2 regions of the Dyadobacter sp. CY327 genome follow, and region 1 is predicted to be linked to the other one. Evidence: riboswitches for the same ligand, from Rfam matches in the RefSeq annotation. Region 1 holds a riboswitch; the other holds the start of a gene.
The links. Region 1 has a riboswitch for thiamine pyrophosphate ahead of LZG74_RS23625 (TonB-dependent receptor). Riboswitches for the same ligand answer to the same signal wherever they lie in the genome.

Region 1 (7,250 bases):
CATTTTTTCCAATTTGCTTTCCCAATGATCCATTAAGGCAACATCCAGCGGCGGCGTTCGCATAAACTCGGCCCAGGAAGGCAGATTTTGCATAATAACCGCCGAAACGTCGCCGATTTGGGTGTAATCATCAAATGGATTGGCATGCAATGTGCCCCCTATCGACAAACCTTTACCATCAAAAACCCGCGTATCAGGCCGGTTATTGATAAGCAATGTCATCATATCCTTACCGCCTTCGTAATGGCATTCTTCCAGCGCCTCGGGCGAAACGGGCAGGAACTTGCTTCTTGCATTGGTAGTCCCGGAAGACTTTGAGAACCAGTCGATCTGCGACGGCCACATCACATTCGGCTCACCCCGCAGGACGCGTTCAATATAGGGATAAATTTCTTCGTAAGTTGAAACGGGCACCTGGTCCTGGAACTCTTTGACATTCCGGATCTGGCCATAATTGTATTTACTCCCCCATTCCGTATAACGCGCGGTTTCAATTAATTCAGAAAAAACGCGCTCCTGGGTTTCAATCGGGTTTTTCATAAACTGCTCGATCCTTTCGAAGCGTCGCTTCAAAAACCAGACAGTCATATCGTTAACCAGCTTCATGAGTCAATCAGTTAGGAACTTTGGCATTGCATCGGCATTGCATTCGCATTGCAATTTGTAAAAATAGCAATAAAAAATGGTGGGAGAACAGTTTGAACATGTTCCTCCACCATTCATTTCAGGATAAGCCGGTTAAGACCTCGTGCTGAACTTTCTATAAATAAAGAGCAGAATTACCGCCCCCAAAATCGCTATAAAAAGACTTCCGATATTGAAACCATCCACTGTTCCGTAGCCCAGCATGGAAGAAATCCAGCCACCTATGACTGCACCCGCGATACCAATCAAAATGGTGACGATAAAGCCGCCCGGATCTTTTCCTGGGTGAATGGCTTTTGCAATTGCGCCCGCAATGAGGCCGACGATGATCCATGTTATGATTCCCATAAAGCTCAGTTTAGTTTAATGTTTGTTTGCAGCATTAATTACAAAAACTGTGCCCTCGGAAATCTATTTATCATAGAACATATTGCTGCCGCCTGCTTTCCGGCTTATTGTCGATATAATCTCCTGATCCTCTTCCTCCTGCACTGTCCGGGCATTTTTTTGTCTGACAATGCGGTTTCCGGTGATCTTGAAAAGCGCCTCACCCAGCAAAGGATCTTTGGGATTCCCGTAAGGATAAAGCAGGTTGCCCTCGCTCGCCGCAATGTCCGGCGTAAAACCGATGCTGTAATCCGACTTTTTATCCTTGTTCAAAGATTTTGAAACAATAGGCTGCAAGCCCCATTTTACTTTCTTTTTGGAATCTGTCAACGTCACCGAACCTACATTCTTGCCAACCGTTTTCCCGCCAACGAGCGTCACATTCATATAAGGTTTCAAACCGTTGATCAGCAACTCACTCGCGGAAGCCGAGCGTGAAGACACCAGGAAAACCACGTCATTCAGCTGATTACCAATGTTCTGGCTTTTGCTGGCAAACTTGTCATAGAAATAAGTTTCACCGAATTTCTTCATGTTTGTCTCCGTAACCTCCGTGTTGTATTCTTTGTAATAAAAAATATCACTGGCCGTCGCTTTGGCGATAAGACTCGCAAAGTTGGTCGCTGAACTCACATAACCACCCGGATTATAGCGCAAGTCCACGATCAACGCATTGACATTCGCATCTTTGAATTTGGTAAAAATAGCATCCAGCTTCTTGTCATATTGCTTGTTGTCGGCTTGGTAAGGCTCTGGAATAAACTGATGGTAAACCACATAGCCGATCCGGTTTGCGCCAATGTTGTAAAGCGTGTCAAAGAAAACAGGATCTTCCTGCAACACCACCGGCGTAACTTCACGCTTGGTTGTCCCGTCCGTCAAAACACCATCGGCGGAGAGCGTTGCCAATGTATAAGTGAGCTTCTCCTGCGAATTCAGTAGTTTGCTGTAATTGCTGCCGGTAAGTTTCTGATCGTTAATGCTGTTAAAAATATCGCCCCTTTTGAAGCCCGCTTTGGCCGCAGGGGAATCGGGCAGCACGTAAAGCACCACGCCGATCACATTCTGGGTGCCTGTTGGGAAATAAGTCAGCTTATATTCCATCCCGGACGCCTTCGACTGGCCTCCCAGGGATGCTTCCAGCTCCTCGGCGCTTTCCTGTATCCAGGAAAACCGGTCGCCGTCGGGCCGCAATGTGGCGTCGTATTTATAAAGCAATGATTCAAAAAACGAGGCGGGATCTTTGGTATAATCTGGCTTGGTGGTCATGTCATCATTCCAGTAATACCAATATTTCATGTTCTCATAAATCCACTGATTCGTCTCCGTTTCAGTCGCGGGATCCACGTTTTTTTCTTTGCAAGAAATCACCGCCGCACTTGTCAGCAGGATGGCCAGAAATAGTTTTATTTTCATAAACGGCTATGCATTTTCTAAAAATACCTGCTCTATAATGTCACAAGCCTCATTCATTTGTTCTTCGTTGATGACCAAAGGCGGCGCAAAGCGGATTTTGTTACCATGCGTCGGCTTACATAACAACCCTTTTTCCATCATTTTGTAACAAAGATCCATGGCCGTGTGGCTGTCTTCCGTATCATTGATCACGATCGCATTCAAAAGACCCTTTCCTCTAACGACTTCAATCAGAGAACATTGCTTTTGCAAATCCATTGTTCTGTTTCTGAAAAGCTGGCCCATTTTCTCCGCATTATCCGCGAGATTTTCGTCAATAACAACCTGCAAAGCGGCCACCGTGACGGCACAAGCCAGAGGGTTTCCGCCATATGTCGAACCGTGCTCGCCCGGCGCGATCGTCAGCATCACTTCATCATCCGCCAATGCTGCAGAAACAGGCATTACACCTCCTGAAAGTGCTTTTCCAAGCACCAGAATGTCCGGCTTAACGCCTTCCCAATCGCAGGCAAGACGTTTCCCTGTTCGCCCGATGCCAGTTTGCACTTCGTCGGCGATGAAAAGCACATTGTATTTGGTACAAAGGTCCCGGACGCCTTTGAGATAACCCTCCTGAGGAACTACGACGCCAGCCTCGCCCTGGATCGGCTCGACCATAAAACCTGCAATGTTCGGATCGGATTTAAATGCATTTTCTAATGCTTCGAGATCATCAAAAGGGATTATCTCAAAACCTGGCAAAAACGGCCCGTAATCATTCGTGCTCGAAGGGTCGGTGGAAGCAGAAATCGCAGCCAATGTTCTTCCCCAGAAATTGCCCGAAGCGTAAATCGTTTTGGCCTTATTGGGCTCAATTCCTTTTACTTTATAAGCCCATTTTCTCGTCAGCTTCAATGCCGTTTCCCCGCCTTCCACGCCGGAATTCATCATTAATGCTTTATCAAAGCCAAAATACTCACAAAGAAATTTCTCACATTCACCCAGCTTATCATTATAAAAAGCCCGCGAAGTAAGCGTCAGCTTCTGCGCCTGCGCAACCATCGCCTCTACGATTTTCGGATGACAATGTCCCTGACTAACAGCACTATAAGCAGACAGAAAATCCAGATATTGTTTCCCTTCCACATCCCACACATGCACACCCAGCCCACGTTCCAGCACGACAGGCATCGGCTTATAATTATGCGCCCCATAGCGATATTCCAGTTCCATCGCAGCCCGCGAAGCATTCAATTCAATTGTGTCTGTATAGTTCGTCATTCCTGAAGTTAGGTTGGTTTTATATGTTATGTAAAAATAAGGAAAAGCTTGAATCATCCGCTGTTCCGGCGTAGCTTTGCAGGATAATCTCAAGGGGTGCCCTACCGAACGGGCTGAGATCAAACCCATGAACCTGATCCGGGTAATGCCGGCGTAGGGAGAGAAAAAGCAACCATTTGATAGGTGGCCCCTGCCTGTTGTAACCCAAAAATCGCAATGCGAAACGTTACTACCTATCTGTTTATATTCATAATCACCACATTATCATTCCGTTCTGCGTTCGCGCAACGCTCCATTTCCGGCCGCGTTACCGATGCGGAAGATGGAAAACCACTGCCCGGCGCAACCATCAAGGCAGGTGAAATCCGCGGCACGCAGACCGATGGTTCAGGGAATTTCAGCTTAAAGAACATTGCAGAGAACATCGCCATCCTCGAAGTTTCCTACATCGGTTACCAAACTCAAAAATTACCCCTTTCTTCCGAAAACCAATTGGAAATAAAGCTTTCCAAAAGCACTTTCCAGGCGGATGAAGTGATCATTAACGCCACCCGCGCCAACGACAAATCGGCCATGGCATACAGCACGGTTTCTGCCGAAGCTATTGATAAACAAAATCTTGGACAGGATTTACCCGTTCTGCTCAACTTCACGCCTTCGCTCGTGAGCACGAGTGATGCGGGTGCGGGCATCGGTTACTCGGGCATCCGCATCCGCGGCTCGGATGCGACGCGCATTAATGTGACGGTAAACGGGATTCCTTACAATGATGCCGAAAGCCAGGGTGTTTTTTGGGTTAATATGCCGGATTTTGCTTCGTCGGTTAGCAGCATTCAAATCCAGCGTGGCGTGGGCACTTCTACCAATGGCGCAGGGGCTTTCGGTGCTTCGGTGAACATTAATACAAATGCATTCCGCGAAGAAGCTTATGCGGAGCTGAACAATTCTTATGGCTCATTCAATACATTCAAAAACACATTGAAAGTCGGTTCCGGGCTGATTAAGGATAAATTCACCTTTGATGCGAGACTATCGCGGGTGTCTTCGGATGGTTATGTGGACCGGGCTTCTTCGGAATTGCATTCTTATTATTTGTCGGGAGGCTTTTTTGGTAAAAAGAGTTTTGTGCGGGTAAATGTGTTTTCGGGCAACGAGCGGACTTACCAATCCTGGAATGGCGTGCCGGAAGCCAAGTTGCGCGGCGATCGGGAAGGCGTTTTGAGCTATATTGATCGCAATGGTCTGGGCGAAAAAGATGCGCAGAACCTGCTCGATTCGGATAACCGGACTTACAATTCCTACACTTATAAAAACGAGGTGGATAATTACCGCCAGGATCATTACCAGATCGTTTCATCGCATAATCTGAGCGATAAATGGATCTTTAACCTCAATGCATTTCTGGTTCGCGGCTTGGGTTATTATGAGCAATCCAGAATGGGCGACGATTACAGCAATTACAATTTGCCCAATGTGGTTATCGGCCAGGATACGCTTACGAGCACGGATCTGATCCGTCGCCGCTGGCTGGATAATTACTTTTACGGCTCTACATTTTCATTGGAATACAACAGTTTTAAAAAGCTGACTGCAAGCTTTGGCGGCGGTTATAACAAATATGACGGCGACCATTATGGCCGAATTGTGTGGGCGCGCAATGCCGGGAACATTGAAAACGACCATCAATATTATTACAGCAAAGGCATTAAGAAGGATTTTAACATTTACGGAAAGGTTTACTATCAGCTGACGCCCAAACTCAATGCGTTCGCCGATTTGCAGTTCAGAAGTGTAAGTCACAACATTAAGGGAACGGACAATGATCAGATCGCCCTGGCAACGGATGAAGCCTATTCATTTTTTAATCCAAAAGCTGGCTTAACCTATCAGTTGGCGGATCAAAGTTCAGTTTATGCCTCTTATAGCGTAGGAAACCGCGAGCCTAACCGGGATGATTTTACTTCATCAACGGCTGGTTTATTTCCAAAAAGCGAACGACTGCAGAATGTGGAAGCAGGTTTCAAAACGCAGCGCGGCATCTGGGCTTTCTCGGCGAACTATTATTTGATGGCTTATAAAAATCAACTCGTATTGACCGGCCAGATCAATGACGTGGGCAACGCTATCCGAGTAAATGTGCCAAAAAGTTACCGCATGGGCATCGAGCTGGAAGGTGCCATTGCATTAAGCAAAACCTTGAAATGGAATGTAAACGCAACATTCAGCCAAAATAAGATCAATAATTTCACCGAGTATGTCATCAATTACGACACCGGCGATTACAACATGATCAACCACGGAAAATCCGACATTTCTTTCTCGCCCAACGCCATCGCCGGAAGCCAGCTGACTTACATTATCAGAAAAGACCTGGAACTGGCATTGCTAAGCAAATATGTAAGCAAGCAATATCTGGACAACACATCATCTGAAACCCGCAAGCTGGACGCTTACTTTACCAATGACGTCCGCCTTTCCTGGACGATCCGACCAACCTGGGCGAGAGAGATTTCCTTCAATTTGCTGGTCAATAATGTGCTGGAAGAAAAATACGAATCCAACGGATATACGTACGGATATTTCGCAGGCGGCGCATTAACGCAGGAGAATTTTTACTTCCCGCAAGCAGGCAGGAATTTTCTGGTTGGGGTGAATTTTAGGTTTTGATATGCCGCTTTCTGCCTAACTTTGCCGCATGGAATTGAAAAATGATCTTTTGCTTCGGGCGGCGCGTGGGGAGAAAACGGAACGCACGCCTGTTTGGATGATGCGGCAGGCGGGTCGGATTTTGGCTGAATACAGGGCCGTTCGCGAGAAGGCCGGAAGTTTTATAAAGTTGGCAACAACGCCGGAAATGGCGGCTGAGGTTACATTACAACCTGTTGATTTGCTGGGTGTTGATGCAGCCATTATCTTTTCTGACATTCTGGTGATTCCCGAAGCGATGGGACTGCCTTATGAAATGGTAGAAAAAAGCGGGCCGATTTTCCCGGCAACGGTTCATACGATTCAAGATCTTGACAGACTGCACATTGCGGAGCCGGAAACGGATTTGAAATATGTGCTGGATGCGATTAAGCTTACAAAAGAAGGCTTATACGGACGTGTTCCACTGATCGGTTTCGCGGGCGCGCCATTCACGATTTTCTGTTACATGACAGAAGGCAAAGGCTCCAAAACATTCTCCGTTGCTAAAAAACACCTTTACGCGGATCCTGAATTCTCGCATTTATTACTTCAAAAAATAACGGATAGCACCATTGCTTACCTCAAAGCGCAGGTTGTAGCAGGCGCTAACCTGGTCCAGATCTTCGATTCATGGGCCGGAATCCTATCTCCTGAGCAATACAACACATTTTCTTTGCCCTATATCAAGCAGATCTGTGACGCCATTGATGAAGTGCCCGTTACAGTTTTTGCCAAAGGCGCATTCTTCGCGCGGAAGGCGATTAGCGAGCTGAATTGCGCAGTGGTTGGCCTGGATTGGAACATGGACATTGCCGAGTCGCGCGAGCTGATTCCTAATAAAACGTTGCAGGGAA
Region 2 (7,250 bases), on a different contig from region 1:
CGTTTCGAGCCGGTAATTGAAATTTGACTTTTTCCCTTTTGGATGATGCTTTTTGTAATCTTCCTTGTGGTAAGTTTCCTGGTAAATCAGCACCGAATACAGCCCTAATGCGATCAATTCCTCATATTCCGCGGTTTCCAGTGGCTGGACTTCCATGGATATTTGTGAAAAATAAGGCCGTATCAACTCAATCACTTCCTTGAAATAAGCCGTGTGCACGGTTTGGTTTGCTTCACCGGTTACGAGCAAAACATGGTCATAACCCAGGGATTTGATCACATTCACCTCGCGCAATATCTCTTCCTTAGAAAGCGTTTTTCGCCGCACTTTGTTGTCCAGACTAAACCCGCAATAGGTGCAAATATTGGTGCATTCATTTGATAAATACAGCGGAATGTACATTTGCAGGGTTTTACCAAACCGCTTTTGGGTCAGTTTGCAGCTGAGCTGGGCCATGGGTTCAAGGAAATGGGATGCTGCAGGGGAGATGAGTGCTTTGAAATCCTCCAATGTTCGTTTTTGGGCCAAAAGTGCATTTCGGACATCCTGTGCCGTTTTGGAATAAATGCTGACCATAACCTCCTCCCAGTCATAGGCCTCGAATTTGTCCTTAAAGCTCATCCAAGAATGCGGTTAACGGGCTGCTAGCCACGGCAAAATTTTCTTGATTTCCCAATAGCGCCTCAAATGCCATACGCCCTGCGATCACCCCCATCTTAAATGCCTCCGCCATCGCCACGGGATCGCCAGCAACCGCAATCGCTGTGTTGACCAAAACCGCATCCGCACCAATTTCCATCGCTTTCGCAGCATCCGAAGGTGAGCCAATCCCAGCGTCTACAATGACGGGAACATTGCTCTGCTCAATAATAATTTCCAGGAAATCAATGGTTTTCAAACCCTTATTACTGCCAATGGGAGAACCCAAAGGCATTACGGCGGCCACGCCAGCTTCCTCCAATCTTTTGCACAAAACCGGATCTGCATGAATGTAGGGCAGGATTACGAACCCGAGCTTTGCCAGTTCCTCCGCTGCTTTTAGCGTTTCAATCGGATCGGGGAGGAGATATTTTGGGTCGGGGTGGATTTCCAGTTTGAGCCAGTTGGTTTCCAATGCTTCCCGGGCAAGCTGCGCCGCAAAAACTGCCTCTTTTGCCGTTCTGACGCCGGAAGTGTTGGGCAGCAAATGAATGTGCGGATGTTTCAAATGCAAAAGCATATCATCCTGCGCATCATGCACATCTATCCGCCGCAACGCAACGGTCACCAGTTCCGAGCCCGAAGCCAGCAAAGCTTCTTCCATCAACGCGGCAGAACTGAACTTCCCAGTCCCGGTAAAAAGCCGCGATTCAAATGTTTTATCTGCGATTTTTAACATAATATTTCTTCAAGTTTTTGGACCGTTTCTCTTGGTACTTTTGACTGAATCAATGCGGAAGACATGGCGACACCGTGTATACCGGTGCTTAGCAATGTTGGAATGTCATCGGGCAGGATGCCGCCGATAGCAATGATTGGGATTTCCTTTTTCTCGTTCGCGAGCCTTTGCATCAAGTCGCGATAACCTTCCAGGCCCAGGGTTGGGCTGAGGTTTTGTTTGGTTTTGGTAAATCGGAATGGGCCTAACCCAATGCAATCCGCTCCTTCTTTAATCCGTAAAAGAATGTCTTCGAATGTGTTGGCTGTGCCGCCGATGATCATGTTGTCACCTACGATTTTCCTAGCTTCGGGAATGGGCATATCGTTCAATCCAAGGTGCAGACCGTGAGCAGAAACAGCTTTTGCAATGTTTGGAAAGTCGTTGATAATCAGTTTGGCACCATAAGTGTTGCACAGTGCTTTGGCGGCTTGGGCCATTTCCAAAACGAGGTTTTCCGGCTCATTCTTTACACGCAACTGGATCCATCGGCAGCCGGCTTCCAAAGCAAGGCTAATGCTTTCCAAATGGCTAGACTCCTGTGTCTGATTAGAAATAAATTGCAGCTTGTCAATGTGCTGCAATTCTGATCTCATTTGCCGGGGGCTTAGGCCTCCGGCAATGTTTGAAAATTTGAAATTGGGAGCATGCCAGATTGCACCTAGTAAGGCAGCGCCGTCAAAGTTCATTTTTTGAATTTGGCTTATGTTGGAATGATCAATGCCTCCGATCGCGATTACTTTCACCGTTTTCTGTTCATTATTTAAATAAAAATCCTTACTGATGATCGTTGAATAGCCTTTTTTAGAAATGCTGTCGAACACTGGACCGAAAAATGTGTATTCGAAATTGTCAGAAAGATCAGCCAGCTCATCAATATTGTGAACAGAAGTGCTAAGCTTAAAACCTCCGTTTTTCAGTTTTTCTAACATAAATTCCGGCGTTTTTTTTCGCAATTTTTCCGGGAAATGAAGCCTGGTAATTCCATATTGCGCCGCGACTTCGTGATGCGAGTGCAGGGCTATTTTAGAATAAAACACTGGATTAATCTCACCAATCAATCGGTTCAAATCGAGCACATTACACACAGGTTTTCGCAGGTGCAGGCGCTGCAAGCCATCCCGAAAAAGCGCGTTAATCCGTTCGGCTTCATTCGGGATGAAATCTGGATGAGATATTGCGATCAGTTCCATATTATAAAAGAGCTGATTATAGATAGATCTGACTGCCCAGACTCGCGAATTCCCGCGATTTTTCTTCCATTCCTTCCGCAATTGCGTCCTCATTTAAACCATGCTCATCTGCATAGTCGCGCACGTCCTGCGTGATTTTCATGGAGCAGAAATTGGGTCCGCACATCGAGCAGAAATGGGCGATTTTGGCGCCTTCGGCTGGTAATGTTTCGTCGTGGAAGGATTTGGCCGTTTCGGGATCGAGGGAAAGATTGAACTGATCTTCCCAGCGGAATTCGAAGCGGGCTTTGCTCAATGCATTATCACGATATTGCGCGCCCGGATGCCCTTTTGCAAGATCCGCGGCGTGCGCAGCGATTTTGTAAGTGATCACGCCGTCCTTCACATCTTTTTTATTCGGCAGTCCTAAATGTTCTTTCGGTGTCACATAACAAAGCATTGCCGTCCCGAACCAGCCGATCATAGCCGCACCAATAGCAGACGTAATGTGGTCATAACCAGGTGCAATGTCTGTTGTTAAGGGCCCTAATGTATAAAATGGCGCTTCCTGGCAATGTTCCAGCTGCTTCTCCATATTTTCTTTGATCAAATGCATCGGCACATGGCCCGGACCTTCGATAATGGTTTGCACGTCGTGCTTCCAGGCAATTTTTGTTAGTTCGCCCAAAGTTTCCAGTTCGGAAAATTGTGCGGCATCATTGGCATCTGCAATGCAGCCCGGACGCAAACCATCACCCAGCGAAAACGCGACATCATAAGCTTTCATAATCTCGCAGATCTCCTCAAAATGCGTGTAAAGGAAATTTTCCTTGTGATGAGCCAGACACCATTTGGCCATGATCGAGCCGCCGCGGGAAACAATTCCCGTGATCCTTTTGGCCGTAAGCGGAATGTAACGCAGCAAAACGCCGGCATGAATCGTGAAGTAATCCACTCCCTGTTCGGCCTGCTCAATGAGCGTGTCTCGGAACAATTCCCAAGTCAAGTCTTCGGCCTTACCATTTACTTTTTCCAAAGCCTGATAAATCGGAACGGTGCCAATGGGAACGGGTGAGTTGCGGATGATCCACTCGCGGGTTTCGTGAATGTTCTTGCCGGTTGAAAGATCCATGATCGTATCAGCACCCCAGCGGCAAGCCCAAACGGCTTTTTCGACTTCTTCCTCAATGGTGGATGACACCGCGGAGTTGCCAATGTTGGCATTGATTTTAACCAAAAAATTACGACCAATGATCATCGGCTCGCTTTCCGGATGGTTGATGTTCACCGGAATCACTGCGCGGCCGGCTGCTACTTCGGAGCGCACAAATTCGGGTGTGATGAAGTTAACCGGCGTATTTGCCCCAAAACTATGGCCGCGATGCTGGTGCGAAAGCGAACCCGCTTTGCCGTTTAATTCCAACAGATTTTCCTGGATACGCTGATTTTCCCGTATCGCAATGTATTCCATTTCCGCAGTAATAATGCCCTTTTTTGCATAATGCAATTGAGATACATTCGCACCCGGTTTGGCCCGAAACGGCTTGGTAATGTGCGCAAAGCGCAGTGCATCCAATGAAGGATCCGAAAGTCGCTGCTGTCCGTATTGCGAGCTGATGCCTTCCAGCTGCTCTACATCCTGCCGTGCTTTAATCCACTCTGCACGCAACGCAGGCAATCCTTTTTTTACATCGATTTCAACATTGGGATCTGTAAAAGGGCCACTCGTGTCGTAGACCGTGACAGGCGCATTTTTCTCCACCTGGCCTAGCTTTCCATGCAAACGCGTGTCGGTTAGTGCAATTTCCCGCATCGCAACGGACACATTGTGCAGGCTGCCTTTTACGTAAATTTTCCGTGAATTCGGGAACGGGTCGGTGGTCACACTGCTGCTTTGTGGCGTTTTTTCGGTTTTCATAAAATGTTGGATTAAGGATTAAACAAATGGGGAAGAATGGAGGCTAGCCGCCTTGCGTGGCTGTGATCAGCATGACGCGGTCGTGCGGTTGCAACGGATGCGCTGCCCACGCCGTTTTAGGGATAACCGACTGGTTTACAGCGACAGCAATTCCTTTGGCAGGATCCGGAAAAAGAGCAGAAAGTAATTGCTGGACCGAGAGCGGTTCAGAAAATTCACGCGATTGACCGTTGATGATAATTTCCATTCTGAATAATGTTTTTGAGAAAAACTTCAGGAATGGACCTTTTGGAAGAAAGATACATTGAGATACAATAGCAGTATCTCTTACTTTTCCCTTCGGCAGTACTAACTGCATCAGGTTCAAAGGGTATTATCTCAGTCCGCATTTCGGGACACCCCTAAAGTTTGGACAAAGCTATCGCAAAAAATGTATTTTCAAAAATTAACCAAAGAAAACACCGCGAAACGAAGCAATGGAAGCACTTTTATTTTAAGAATTATCGGGTAACTTTAAGGTCATATTTACCAATTATATCGAACCTACGTTACTTGATGGATCTTATTATCAGAAGCGCTGCTCCAAAGGATTTGCCATCCCTGTTAGAAATTATTAATCACGCCATTCTTAACACCACTGCGATTTACGATTACGAGCCCCGCACGCTGGACGAGCAACGGGAATGGTTTGAGAAAATGTTCAATGACGGCATGCCCGTGATTGTCGCGGAAAGGGAAGGAAAAGTAATTGGTTACGGCTCTTACAATATTTTCCGGCCGAAAATAGGCTACAAATTCAGCGTAGAACATTCGATTTACCTTGATGAAAAATCAAGAGGTTTAGGCGTGGGAGGCAAACTCCTCGGCAGCCTCATCCAACGCGCCCGCGAATCCGGCCTCCACAGCATGATAGCGGGCATAGACGCCGCCAACCGCGGCAGCATTGAATTTCACAAAAAGTATGGTTTTGTGGAGAAGGGTTATTTGAAGGAGGTTGGATATAAGTTTGACCAGTGGTTGGATTTGGTGTTTATGCAGTTGTTGTTGGAAGAAGATTGAGGAATTGTTCAAGGCGACTCCCAAATCGCGGAGCGATGTAACATTGGTGGCCGCGCCGCGGTAGGAAAAAGATAGATAAAATAGACGCAAATCCCGGAGGGATGTAATATCGGCGGCCGCCAATATGTCATCCCTCCGGGTTTCCCGTTCAATGCGCCCTTCCCGTCTCCACATAGGTCTCTTCATCGCCCGTCGGTTTGCCTTGCCACCAGGATGCTAAAATTGATCCTGTAATGTTCATTAACGGCCCGAAAATCGCGGGTGCCAGCCCTACGGTGGCCATTTTTCCCATTTCTTTGGCTATACCAGATGCCAGACCGCCGTTTTGCATGCCTACTTCAATGGCGATGGTGCGGCAGTCGCGTTCGCTCATTTTGAAGAGGCGGCCGGACCAGTAACCCAATGTGTAACCCGATAAATTGTGGATCAGGACGAGTAGGAGTAATGTTGGTCCGATGGTAAGCAGGCTGTCGCGGCCGGCGGCGGTGATGATGACGATGATGAAGGCGATGCCGGCCATGGAAACGATCGGCATGGCGTCGTCGAGCCATTTTGCTTTGCCGCTGAAAAACTTGTTGAATAATAGTCCGGCGCCGATTGGGATGATGACCATTTTAATGATGTCCCACATCATGTGCAATGTATCTATTTGTACAAATGCACCTGCCAATGCGCTCATTAGCAAGGGCGTCACGATAGGAGCGAGCATTGTAGAGATCGCCGTGATCGTGATCGATAATGCCAGGTTTGCTTTGGCCAGATAGGAAATTACATTTGAAGCCATTCCGTTTGGTGAACAGCCGATGAGGATAATTCCGGCCGCGATTTCGGGTGGGAAGCCGCTTAGGTTAGCTAATGTAAATCCAATGGTTGGCATGATGATAAAATGGCTTACTACGCCAATCAGCACGCCTTTTGGCATTTTTACAACTCCTACAAAATCCCCGAAGCTCATTGACGTCCCCATTCCGAACATGATAATCTGGATCAAAGGCGTAATTAATGCTGCCAGCTTGAAGCCGTTGACTGACTGGAAATGCTGCGGATAGTAGAGGGCTGTGGTTACTGCGGCGAAAATGACGGTTGTATAAGTGAAACCTTTCAGTTTTTCAAAACCCCTGAAACTGACTGCTAAGGCAAGAAAAAAAGCAATAAAGAAGGGACCGGCTTGCGGCAGGTTTCCGGAGAGCGCGAGGAAAAGCGCAACAAGAAGACACAGACCTGCAACACCGGCTAGTAGCTTGTAAACATTCATATAATTGTCGTTATAATGCTATTTAAAAAAGAACGCAAAAGTGCCCTGGCACTTCAATAAGAAAGTTACCAGGTTCTTTTCTTCATGTATTCGTCCAGTTCGGCGCGTTTCATCGGGATTTCCTTTGGATTGCTGTCCAGCCATTTCAGGAATGCTTCTTTGAGCTGATCGGTCCATTGGTTGTCGATCTGGCCGGGGGTGAATTTGCCTTCGCGTAGCATTTGGAGGGCGAATTTGTCCCTTAATGTGAGGAATTCGGCGGTTAGGATCACTTTTTCGGCCATGTGCGCCGGAATGAAGATCACACCTTCTTTTTTAGCAAGCACAATGTCTCCTGGCAATACAATCGCGCGGCCTATGCGGATTGGTGTGTTTATGCCGGTCAGGAAAACGTCTTTTAAGAATGATGGGTCAAAATCTCTTACAAAT

Region 2: linked by a shared signal. The riboswitch ahead of thiS (sulfur carrier protein ThiS) and the one ahead of LZG74_RS23625 (TonB-dependent receptor) in region 1 are both predicted to bind thiamine pyrophosphate.

Annotation. Positions count from the first base shown of each region.
Region 1 covers NZ_JAJUXJ010000008.1:164,690-171,939, forward strand. Annotated here, with positions in the region: gene LZG74_RS23605 (GH3 auxin-responsive promoter family protein) at 1-606, opposite strand, end outside; gene LZG74_RS23610 (GlsB/YeaQ/YmgE family stress response membrane protein) at 739-993, opposite strand; gene LZG74_RS23615 (S41 family peptidase) at 1,057-2,448, opposite strand; gene rocD (ornithine--oxo-acid transaminase) at 2,455-3,708, opposite strand; TPP riboswitch at 3,791-3,884, shown strand; gene LZG74_RS23625 (TonB-dependent receptor) at 3,925-6,375, shown strand; gene hemE (uroporphyrinogen decarboxylase) at 6,404-7,250, shown strand, end outside.
Region 2 covers NZ_JAJUXJ010000007.1:236,358-243,607, forward strand. Annotated here, with positions in the region: gene thiH (2-iminoacetate synthase ThiH) at 1-621, opposite strand, end outside; gene LZG74_RS17280 (thiazole synthase) at 611-1,378, opposite strand; gene LZG74_RS17285 (thiamine phosphate synthase) at 1,372-2,610, opposite strand; gene thiC (phosphomethylpyrimidine synthase ThiC) at 2,627-4,507, opposite strand; gene thiS (sulfur carrier protein ThiS) at 4,551-4,754, opposite strand; TPP riboswitch at 4,825-4,920, opposite strand; gene LZG74_RS17300 (GNAT family N-acetyltransferase) at 5,063-5,566, shown strand; gene LZG74_RS17305 (bile acid:sodium symporter family protein) at 5,715-6,821, opposite strand; gene LZG74_RS17310 (RraA family protein) at 6,887-7,250, opposite strand, start outside.